2 regions of the Pseudoalteromonas sp. GutCa3 genome follow, and region 1 is predicted to be linked to the other one. Evidence: predicted binding sites of a transcription regulator. Region 1 holds the regulator's gene; the other holds the start of a gene.

Region 1 (5,794 bases):
CAGTAAGAGAGCTCACCGACTTACTTATGCTTGAAAATGGTAAAGCATTGACTACACAAGGCACTAGTTCATGAATGCAGCGCGCATAATATTAAGCGTTTTATTCATTAGCTGTATGGTTTGGCTTTGGTACCCTTATTTTACACAAACAAATATTGTGCCTCAGACTGAGCCTGAAGTTATTGCCAAGCCTGATTACATAGCCATTGAACTCAAACAAACAGCCTATGACGAACAAGGTAAAATTAGCCACAAAGTCACTGCGGCTAAAATGGAGCTATATCAACAATTAGGTTTTACGTTTTTTGAAAAACCTATTTTTACTTTATATAACGAAAAGCAAACGTGGCAAATAAATGCAGACGAAGCAACATTATACGAAGACAAACAATTAATTTTAGAAGGCAATGTGGTTGCCAAAAACTTAACCGATAACGCCATGATAGACAAAATCAATGCTGATAATATTCAGGTAGATATAAAGCTATTAACAATGCGTTCGGAGCAACCCGTTATCATCACTGGACCCAATTTAAAAATCACTGGTAAAGGCCTAGAAGCCGACTTAAAAACCGAAGTGATAAAACTAATTAACCATACGCGAACCATATATTATGACCAATAAAATATTAAAATCACTTATTATTCCTACACTTATACTAGCGTTTAATAGTAATGCTGCAGAGCAAAACACGCAACCGACTGCAAATCAAATTTCAATAAGCGCCGATAAGCAAGAAGGTCAATTAAAAGCTAATGTCGGGATTTTTGAGAAAAATGTTGAAATTATTCACGGTAATCGCCGTATCACAGCCGACCGCTTAGAAGTACATAAACGCGATGAACTTGGTGATAATAAACAATTATTAATTGCTACAGGTAGCCCTGCGCACTTTGAAGAAAAGCAATCAGATGGCACGACTATGAGCGCCAGTGCTGACGAAGTACGTTATGATGTATCTAAGCGTTTTTTAACGCTTGTTGGTAATGCACAAGTATCGCAAGCGGGACAAAAAATAAATGCTAAAAGCATTACCTACGATATAGAGCAGCAGCTAATCAGTGCCGAAAAAGATGAAAACTCAACTGACCGCGTTCACACAATTTTAGTGCCAATCGAGACTAAAAAAAGTAAAAAAAGCGACAAAGGTCAACCATGAGCACATTAAAAGCAGAGCTATTAGCAAAGAGCTATAAAGGCCGTGAAGTTGTAAAAAACGTCGGCCTTGAAGTCAAAGCTGGCAGTATTGTTGGCTTACTTGGCCCTAACGGCGCAGGTAAAACTACCACGTTTTATATGATAGTAGGACTTGTACCTAGCGACAAAGGTAAAATATCGATAGACGATAACGATATTACTCTTTTACCTATGCATAGTCGTGCTAGATTAGGCATTGGCTACTTACCGCAAGAGTCTTCAATATTCAGAAAGCTGACTGTTTATCAAAACTTAATGGCCATTTTAGAAACGCGCAAAGAGTTAAATAAACAAGCTAGAGAAGACACTCTCGATAAATTATTAGATGAATTTAGCATACAACACATTCGTGATAGCCAAGGTATGGCATTGTCAGGAGGCGAACGTCGTCGTGTTGAAATAGCACGTGCGCTGGCAGCAGATCCTAAATTTATATTACTGGATGAACCATTTGCAGGTGTTGACCCTATTTCGGTATTAGATATAAAGAAAATAATAGAACATCTTAAAAATCGTGGGATTGGTGTATTAATTACCGATCATAACGTAAGAGAAACCCTTGATGTTTGTGAAAAAGCCTACATTGTTTCTCATGGGGAGCTGATTGCATCAGGTACTCCAGAACACGTATTAAATGATAAAACAGTACGCGATGTTTACTTAGGCGAGCAATTTAGGCTGTAACATTTACGCCATGTCTTTAAGCATCTGCTAGTATTAATTATAACAACATAAAAGGATTGTTAGAGATACATGAGGCAATCACTACAGCTGCGCATGGGCCAGCAACTTACAATGACTCCACAGCTGCAACAAGCTATTCGTTTGTTGCAACTCAGTACATTGGATCTCCAGCAAGAAATACAAGAAGCTCTCGACAGCAACCCGCTATTAGAGGTTGAAGAAGCAGACTATTCAGAAGACGCTGCAGGTAAAAACGAGCAAAAAGCAGATACAGATGACATAACTGTTAGCGCATCTGCCGATGATGCTCCAAGCGAATACGAACAAGATAGTGGTGAAGCACTTGCAAAAGACACGCTAAGTGACGACATGGCTATGGATGTTAGTTGGGATGAGTACATGAGTGCCGCCCCAGCAGCATCATCGGGTCCGATGCCTGAAGACGAATCAATATACCAAGGCGCCTCTACTGAAACGCTCCATGAGTATTTAATGTGGCAGTTACAACTAACGCCATTTAGCCCTACAGACGAAGCTATTGCTATTGCGATTGTAGAAGCCGTCGATGATTCAGGTATTTTAACACTAAGCTGCGAAGAGATTTTAGAAAGCTTTAATCAAGAAAACGAAGATGATAACGAAGTCGAACTTGATGAAATTGAAGCTGTATTAAAACGCATCCAACTGTTTGATCCTGTTGGTATTGCTGCACGTAGTTTACAAGAGTGTTTGTGTATTCAGCTTAACCAGTTTGATAAAGAAACACCTTACATTAATGAAACAAAAATGATTTTAACCGAGCATATTGATTTATTAGCTGCTCGTGACTATCGTACATTAATGAAGAAAACTAAGCTCAAAGAAGAAGAGCTTAAAGAAGTAATGACATTAATACATACTCTTAGCCCTAAACCTGCAGATACTATTGTAAGAGAAGAATCTGAGTATGTTATTCCTGATGTGTCAGTTAAAAAAATTAAAGGCCGCTGGGTTGTTGAGTTAAACCCAGATAGCATGCCTAAAATTCGTGTTAATAGCCAATACGCGGCAATGTCTCGCACTGTAAAATCCAGTGGTGACAGCCAGTTTATTCGCTCGCATTTACAAGAAGCTAAATGGTTTATTAAAAGCTTAGAAAGTAGAAACGACACGCTATTAAAAGTAACAAATTGTATTGTTAAGCAACAACAAGGCTTTTTTGAACACGGTCCTGAAGCCATGAAACCAATGGTTTTAAATGATGTTGCTGAAATGGTAGAAATGCACGAATCAACAATTTCGCGCGTAACAACCCAAAAGTATATGCACACACCCCGTGGTATATTTGAGCTTAAATATTTTTTCTCAAGCCATGTAAGCACCGAAAACGGGGGGGAATGTTCATCTACAGCAATCCGTGCGCTTATCCGAAAATTAATCGCAGCAGAAAACTCAGCAAAACCATTGAGTGATAGCAAAATAGCGGATATATTGGCTGAGCAAGGAATTAAAGTAGCGAGACGTACAATCGCAAAATACCGCGAATCTCTGGCTATTCCACCGTCAAATCAGCGTAAAAGTTTGATTTAAGACGCAAAAAAAAGAGGGTAATGCTTATGCAACTAAACTTAACTGGTCGTCACGTAGAATTAACCGATTCACTAAGAGACTATATTAATACCAAATTTGCGAAGCTAGAAAGACACTCTGATCATATTAATAATGTTCATGTCATTCTCGATGTAGAAAAATTAAATCAAAAAGCAGAAGCCACCATACACGTAAGCGGTGCTGAGCTATTTGCCTCTACAGAACATCAAGATATGTATGCCGCCATTGACTCGTTGATCGACAAGCTCGATCGACAAGTAATTAAACACAAAGAGAAGCTTGCTCGACACTAATATGATGAAATTAAGCTCACTTATATGCCAGGACTGCAGCAAAGCTGCGGTCCTTTTTAATAGCAAAAAAAGAATTTTAGAGTTCATTAGCGAACTTGCTCACGACAAACTTCCGTATTTACCGCAACAAGATATTCTTAATGCTTTAATGAGCAGAGAAAAATTGGGTAGTACAGGTATAGGGCGTGGCATTGCCATTCCTCATGGAAGAATGAGCGGTGCAGAAGAGCCTTTGGCTTTAGTACTCGTTAGCGAAACTCCAATAAATTTTGATGCAATCGATAATCGCCCTGTTGATATTTTCGTCGCACTCATCGTACCAGATGGCGATAACCAGCAGCACTTAAAGACTCTAGCAACCATTGCTGATAAACTAAACAACAAAGATTTTTGTAAACAGTTACGCAGTGCAAAATCAGATACTGAGCTTTACCAAGTTATTGTCAATCAATCATAGTTTTATAAAGGGTGTTAAATGGAGTTAATTATCATAAGCGGCCGTTCTGGTTCTGGAAAGTCGGTTGCTTTACGCGTTGTAGAAGATTTAGGTTATTATTGCGTAGATAATATTCCAGTTAACTTGCTTCCTTCATTAGTTCGCAGTGTGTCTGATAGCTACGATAAAATTGCTGTTAGCATTGATGTGCGTAACATCCCTAAACAACAGGATGAATTTAACGATATTCTTGAATACTTGCCTGGCTTTGCAAAACCTACGTTATTTTATTTAGATAGCGACGATCAAACATTGATCAAACGTTTTTCTGAAACTCGTAGATTACACCCACTATCAATTGACTCGTTGCCTCTTGATTTAGCCATCAAAAAAGAAAAAGAATTACTTGATGTATTAATCACCCGCGCCGACTTTATGATAGACACGACTGATTTGAGTGTTCATCAACTCGCTGAATCTATTCGTGAAAAGATTTTAGGTAAAAAAGATAAACAACTGATTGTCACGTTTGAATCGTTTGGTTTTAAACACGGCATACCAAAAGAAGCAGATTATGTATTTGATGCACGCTTTTTACCAAATCCACATTGGGAACCTGAATTAAAACCTTTAAATGGGTTAGATCAACCTGTTAAAGATTATTTGGCCAATCACAGCATAGTGCAAAAATTCACATGGCAAATTCAAACATTTGTACAAACGTGGTTACCGCACTTAGAGCGAAATAACCGCAGTTATTTAACCATTGCCATTGGGTGTACAGGCGGACAACACCGCTCTGTATATTTAGCGCAAACTATCGGTGAAAGTTTTGCAATGACACATCCCAATGTAAAAATTCGCCATCGCGAACAAGAAAAATAATATAGCTGAATAATCACCTGTTCAGCTTAAGTAGAGTAAGTTATGCATTGTGAAGACACTTTTTTAATAAAAAACAAATTAGGATTGCACGCCAGAGCAGCCACCGTGCTTGCCCAATTAGCAGTGCAGTTTGATGCGACAATTACATTATTTCAAGATGACAAAGAAGCCGCAGGCGATAGCGTACTTGCACTAATGCTACTTGAAAGTAGCCAAGGCAAAGAAGTAAAAGTTGTATGTAAAGGCCCCGATTCTGAGCAAGCTTTACATGCTGTTGGAGAATTAATAGCACAACGTTTTAATGAACAAGAATAAACAGTTATAAAAATAATGCTCGCATTACTAATGCCCCAACTAAAACAGATATATAAAATAAATACGGTTAGTGACGCCAGTTAACTCACCTCTCCCCATAAAGTAATATAAAAATTTATAAAGGACGCCAATGCCTGAAGCTTTTGAACAAGATTACCCACTACAGCAACTAAAACAGGTGACTAAGTCACTCAATAGTGGTCAATTTGTTCAAGTTAGGCGCATGCTCGCAAAAACAGCTCCTTGTGATACCGCATTATTATTAGAATCATCACCACATAAAATTCGCCGACTCCTTTGGCAGTTGGTTGATCCTGATGTGCAAGGTGATGTTCTTGAAGAACTATCAGAAGATGTTCGTTTAGGCATTATTGCCCAAATGGAACCTAAGCA
Region 2 (5,794 bases), on a different contig from region 1:
TAGGATTAAAAGAGATACTGACCTTATGGCTTGGCGGCACAATTAGATGGCTGCCTTCGCCACGTATTTCATCACTAAATTCAAAGTGCGGAAAAACTTGCGGTTGTAACTGCTGAGGTGCGACTAATTGAATAGGCCATGCGTTCATACCCGCGTAATTAGTAACGCGGGTAAAAACATTACTCGCCATTTCCTCAATGCTCGATACCGAATCAGGGAAAAAAGTGGCCGTTGGCAGTATTATTTGAGTGTGCTTTGTAAAAAATTCAGCATCAAAGTTTTCTACAGCCCAAATAAATGTATCAATAAGCCATTGCTGCTCTTGATCTTCCAATAAAGGTGCCGATTTAAATAAAGCTAACATAAGGTGCTCTTATAAGTTTTAGTGCTAGTTTAGTTTTTTTGTGTAAGCGCCCAATCCCACGCTTGAGTATTGTATAGCGGCACTGTTGATAGTGCATGGTGGTGGCTACCACTGGATTCTTTAGTTGAATACGATAAGTACAATAAAGTACGATTCTCAGCATCGTAAATACGGCGCACTTTTAGTGATTTAAATAATATACTTTTAGATGATTTGAATATCACTTCACCTGATTTACTGCGGTCTATTTTTTGTAGCTGCTGCGCTGTAATAGGACCTGTTTGGCGACATGCTATAGACATATCAGACGGATCAGAAAAGTCCAAATTAGCCTCTATATGACTAATATGACAAGTAACGCCTTCAAGGATTGGATCTTGCTGCGAATTAACCACAACATCTTTAGTTGTAAATAATCCCAGACTTACCGATGCAACATCGTCAGAGCAAGCACTTAATGTAACAACTGCACCTGTAAGTAAAGCTAAACGTTTAAATTTTTGTGGTAATTTCATACTTATCCTCAATTAATATATAAGTAACTTAGCACCTACGTTACTAAGCGAAGGTTCACCTGTTTGTTTTTATACTAACATCAAAAATAAATACGACTAAATTAGTTTAAAGTAAAGATTTTAGATAGCTCAGGGTTTAGCGAACCCTGTTGTATTTGATACAATTAACTCTCGCTCATGCAGTAACTCATAATAGGAAACGCCTAAATGCCGCACATTATTATTGAACACTCAGAAGACCTCCCTGTTTTACCACAAGTACTGGTAGAAAAAATTCACACTACCGCTTTCGAAAGTAACTTATTTGAATTAGAAACCATCAAAACACGTGCCATTGCTTATCAGCAATATCAACTTGGCGCAGGAAAATCAGGGTTTATACATATCGCGGTACATATTTTAGCGGGACGCTCAATTGAGCAAAAACAAATGTTAAGCGAACTGCTACTTTCATGCTTAAAAACATACTGCAGAGCATCAGACAGTTTAAGCGTAAATATTTACGATATTGAGCATGAGATATACCGTAAAAATTAGTTAACTCTTGTAGTTTTGAGCAATAGAAGTAAACACTAGCAAGTAAAAAGCCCCAATAGGGGCTTTTTTTGTATTCTGAAATCAGATGCAGCTCATTATTATTTACAAGACAGAGCATGAATAGCGTCCGATCTAACGCTGGAATTTAATAGTGCATTCGCACTCTTTCAAATTTAAGAAAGCTTAGCTTAATCTATGGATTAACTTTATTTAAATTATACTTATTATTAGGGGTAAATAAAGAATAATAAATTACACGATATTAAGTTCATGTAGCTTTAAATAATTTGAGTAGGTATTTTTTGGAAAGTTTGCAAAAGTGGTGGCCCCTCCCAGACTCGAACTGGGGACCTAACGATTATGAGTCGTGTGCTCTAACCAACTGAGCTAAGGGGCCAACTTTTATATAACTGCTAGGCAGTTAATTTTTGAAGCGTTCAGTCACAGAGCGACTAAAGCGGGTTGCAGTATAAAAACTTTTTAGGTGCTTGTCACTACCAAACACCTTTATTTTAACAATCAGTAAGCTAACTGCTTAAATAGTAATCTTTTAGGTGGGTATAAGCATAAAATGTAAGATATTTCCCATGATATTCTCTGCGTTAAATTATAAAAACCCTCCTCCCACATATAGTCTTTTATTTTTAACGCTCTACTTTTTAAGTAAAGCTAACATATATGTGTAGGCATACAAGGCTGTAAAAAATATGCTTGGGGCTACTGTAAGTGCCAAATTAGGTGTCTGATTAATTACATTCACCATAATCACTAAGCTCGATTGAATAGTAATCGGAATAATAGGCGCAAAAAGTACACCTGCTATTTTTTTGTTACCTAAATACGAGGCGCTAGAGTTAATTACATTATTGAAGCTTTGTCGTATTGCTACGTTTTGTGGTGTTTTAGAATGAAACATACAAATAATTGGAGTTACAAACGCAAGCGTTACATAACTAAACTTATACTTGTTGACGACCTTTTCTAAAATAAAAGTAAAAAACAGCGTTACAAATCCACTATACAAACCTTGTACTAATGCAGCTTGAAGCGTGACCGATTTAGCAATATCTGCCGAACTGTTTGCCCAGTAGGCCCAGCTAAAATAAAAAACGAATGACACAACGCCTGACAGTATAAGTCGAATATTCAATTAGCTACCTGAATATGCGTAAAAGCTTGGTGTAATGATAACACTAGAAGTGATGGTAATATTGTCACTAAATAATAGAGTAATTAATCGCGTATTGTAGATATATAAACAAACTAATGTTAAAGATTTCCTAACTGGCATCAATACAGAGTCAGAACACTGCAGTTAGTTAGAAAGCTTAATTGAAGTAAGCAATGGTTTGGCTGAGGGAATTTTGGGAGTGAGTTACAAGAAATAAATCACTTAGTTTGAGTAAATTAAAAATTAGATTTTGATAAAAAATATTTAATTTAAAAACTAATATTGTGAGCCGAACAGTACTGTGGCAATTGTATCATTAGGCCTCAGTAGTCGGCTTACACAATATATAATCTGTCATTATTTTTTCGCAATAATGTAGATTGCATGTATTAAACCTGGGAAATAACCTAGCAGTGTTAATAAAATATTTAACCAAAAATGCATACCTAAGCCAACTTGCAAAAACACACCTAATGGCGGTAATAAAACCGAAAGTATTATACGAATAATATCCATGACTAAACTCCATTTAAATTAAGCATTAAAAAGGCGTAAAGCCCAGTGTTAGTGGGCCTTAACTATACTGTATTATTCAGCAACAATAGCTAGTTTATCAACTACGTCACGAACATCTTCAGCATTTTTAGCAATTTTAACTGCTAGTTGTTTTTCAGCTTCAGACTCTACTGAACCGTTCAGAGTTACAATACCATTGTCGGTATCAACATCGATGTCTGTACCACCAACTTCTGAGTCAAACAGGAAGCGAGTTGTGATTACAGTGGTGATTTTAGCGTCCGTTAGGTCGTTATCATCATCGTCCATCATGTCATTGCTTTTATCTTTGGTATCCATGCTTTTAACAACAGTAAGGCTGTTATCAACATCAGATACACCATCTAGGCTAAGTACAAGTTCTTCTGCTAGCTCTTTATCAAGCTCGCTATTAACTTTACCTGTAAGTACTACTTTGCCATTTTTTACATCAGTGTTAATGTCAAAGTTGTTTAGATTAGTGTTCATAAGTAGAACTGTTTCTGCCTTACCATCAATCCAAGCATCTTTACTTTCGTTTTCCCAGCTGTTTGCTTGGGCACCCATAGCCGTAGTACCAAGAACTAGAGCTGCGATAATAGACTTGTTAAATGTTTTCATAATCTTTCTCCTTTTGATTAAAGACACTTTAACTAATGCGAGCTTTGGGCCAACTTTATTTATACTTATATTTCAATAGGTTGAGTTTATTTTGGAGTGAGGCATTATCTATAGTTGTGTAACTATTTACAGGCTACTCGGTAAAACTTTCTCAAATAGTGAAAATAGCTAGATAATTGCATTTTTGGTTAATCTATCGTTAATATAACAAAATAAAAAACATCATTATAAATTAACCTACTGATAATTAAGGTAATTATATTTGGTGCGTGCTTTGCATATAAACATCAAGAGCAGTATCAATAGTAAATATAATAAGGAATGCCCCATGTCTGTAAAAGTTGAAGACCGCCCAATAGAGCAAGTACGCGAACAAGTGATTGATCAATTAATTTATAATTACAGTCATGGGGTTATTTCTGTTGATGCATTTGAGAGACGACTCGATAGCGCGATGGATGCACCTAATAACGACGCTCTTTTAGCCTTAGTAGAAGACTTAACACTTAATACCGATCAGCAATATAAAGCAGAAAAACAATCGCAATTTAAACCACATTATAGTGCACAGCAAAACAGTGATGATGATTTTACATTACGCAGTATTTTAGGCTCTAACGAACGAAGCGGTCAGTGGGTCGTGCCAAAAAATATATATTTAAGTAACTTTATGGGATCGGTGGCACTTGATTTTACTGATGCCATTTTTGCGCATCAAAATGTAACTATTCACGTTAACTGTATCTTTGGTAGCGATGAGATTTACGTACCAGAGCATGTAAATGTAGTGTCTAAAATGTTTTGTATTTTAAGTAGTCTTGAAAATAAATCTGTGTCGCTTAACAAACGCCAAGGTCCTACTATTCATATTGAAGGAAAGGCAGTTATGGGATCGGTTGAAGTAAAAATAAAGCGCACAATTAAAGAAAAATTTATGAGCTTTGCAAATGAGCTAAAAACCCAGTTTGGCACGGGTAATAATAACCGCTCACTATAATTGAGTAGCAGCACTTTAGCGTGCTGCTTGGTATTTTATTATAAATCGTTATTTCGCTCGCTTGGTATGTCACTTAAATACTCTACAAATTCCACCTCAAACCCGGCGGGATCAATAAAGTAGACATTCTTTCTGAAAGGATTCTCGCTACCTTGCTTGCTTACTGTAAAACCCACTTTATTTAAGCGCATTACTACTGCGCTTAAATTATTAGTTACATAAGCAAAGTGTGCAAAACCAATTTGATGGCCCGATAAGTTTCTGTTTTCACCCTCACCATGATCGCTTATCGCAATGTAATGCATGTCATCTCCAAAGTGTACCCAGCGTCTTGGTTTTCCATGCCAATCGCCTCTGCCCTCACTTCTAATCGACCAATGTGGAAATACAGCGCGATAAAATTTAAGCATGCTATCTATATCACTCGCGACTAAGTTTACGTGCTCTAAATACATAATGTTGTCCTATCAATTAAGTTAGGATTACGATAAAACCTCAAGCTAACTTTAGGTAAAGTGTTATTTAAAATTAATTCAATTTAATTAACACACAAAGAAACATAATGACTTATTAATTGCTCATTATTATTTTTTTAAAATATAGACACTTTTCAATCTTGTATAAAAAACAAACATAAGTATTTGGGGTTTATTGTTTACTTTATGTCAAAAGTCGCTAAAATACGCCGGCTGAAATATATAAACGTTCTTTTACAACCCAAAGGTAATACCATGCATCCAATGTTAAACATTGCGGTTCGCGCTGCGCGCAACGCAGGCAAAATTTTACTTCGCGCAAGTGAAGATTTATCAAAAGTTGAAGTGCAACAAAAAGGCGCTAACGACTTAGTAACTAACATTGATAAAGAAGCCGAAGCCGTAATTCGTGACACTATTTTACAGTCTTACCCTACTCACTCTATTGTTGGTGAAGAATTAGGTGAGCATAAAGGCAAGGATGATGATTACCAATGGATTGTAGATCCTATCGATGGAACAACTAACTTCATCAAAGGTATCCCTCATTACGCGGTTTCTATCGCACTTAAAGTTAAA

Evidence for each region. Region 1 encodes sigma-54, which starts transcription at its own class of promoters, with help from an activator protein. Its sites were predicted from a motif close to GTTGGCACGNNNNTNGNNT; they were not measured.
Region 2: a site for sigma-54 is predicted at 3,778-3,796, ahead of CXF64_RS11600 (BON domain-containing protein). Genes of this name have one in related genera too.

Annotation. Positions count from the first base shown of each region.
Region 1 is NZ_PJBK01000056.1:83,036-88,829, forward strand. It holds gene kdsC (3-deoxy-manno-octulosonate-8-phosphatase KdsC) at 1-74, shown strand, start outside; gene lptC (LPS export ABC transporter periplasmic protein LptC) at 71-625, shown strand; gene lptA (lipopolysaccharide transport periplasmic protein LptA) at 615-1,160, shown strand; gene lptB (LPS export ABC transporter ATP-binding protein) at 1,157-1,882, shown strand; gene CXF64_RS09670 (RNA polymerase factor sigma-54) at 1,952-3,451, shown strand; gene hpf (ribosome hibernation promoting factor) at 3,478-3,765, shown strand; gene ptsN (PTS IIA-like nitrogen regulatory protein PtsN) at 3,770-4,222, shown strand; gene rapZ (RNase adapter RapZ) at 4,241-5,086, shown strand; gene CXF64_RS09690 (HPr family phosphocarrier protein) at 5,129-5,401, shown strand; gene mgtE (magnesium transporter) at 5,532-5,794, shown strand, end outside.
Region 2 is NZ_PJBK01000068.1:43,706-49,499, forward strand. It holds gene CXF64_RS11570 (hypothetical protein) at 1-364, opposite strand, end outside; gene CXF64_RS11575 (CreA family protein) at 394-879, opposite strand; gene CXF64_RS11580 (5-carboxymethyl-2-hydroxymuconate Delta-isomerase) at 1,087-1,416, shown strand; tRNA gene CXF64_RS11585 (tRNA-Ile) at 1,737-1,813, opposite strand; gene CXF64_RS11590 (hypothetical protein) at 2,069-2,566, opposite strand; gene CXF64_RS11595 (YqaE/Pmp3 family membrane protein) at 2,945-3,103, opposite strand; gene CXF64_RS11600 (BON domain-containing protein) at 3,176-3,742, opposite strand; gene CXF64_RS11605 (LiaF domain-containing protein) at 4,071-4,739, shown strand; gene CXF64_RS11610 (VOC family protein) at 4,778-5,194, opposite strand; gene suhB (inositol-1-monophosphatase) at 5,471-5,794, shown strand, end outside.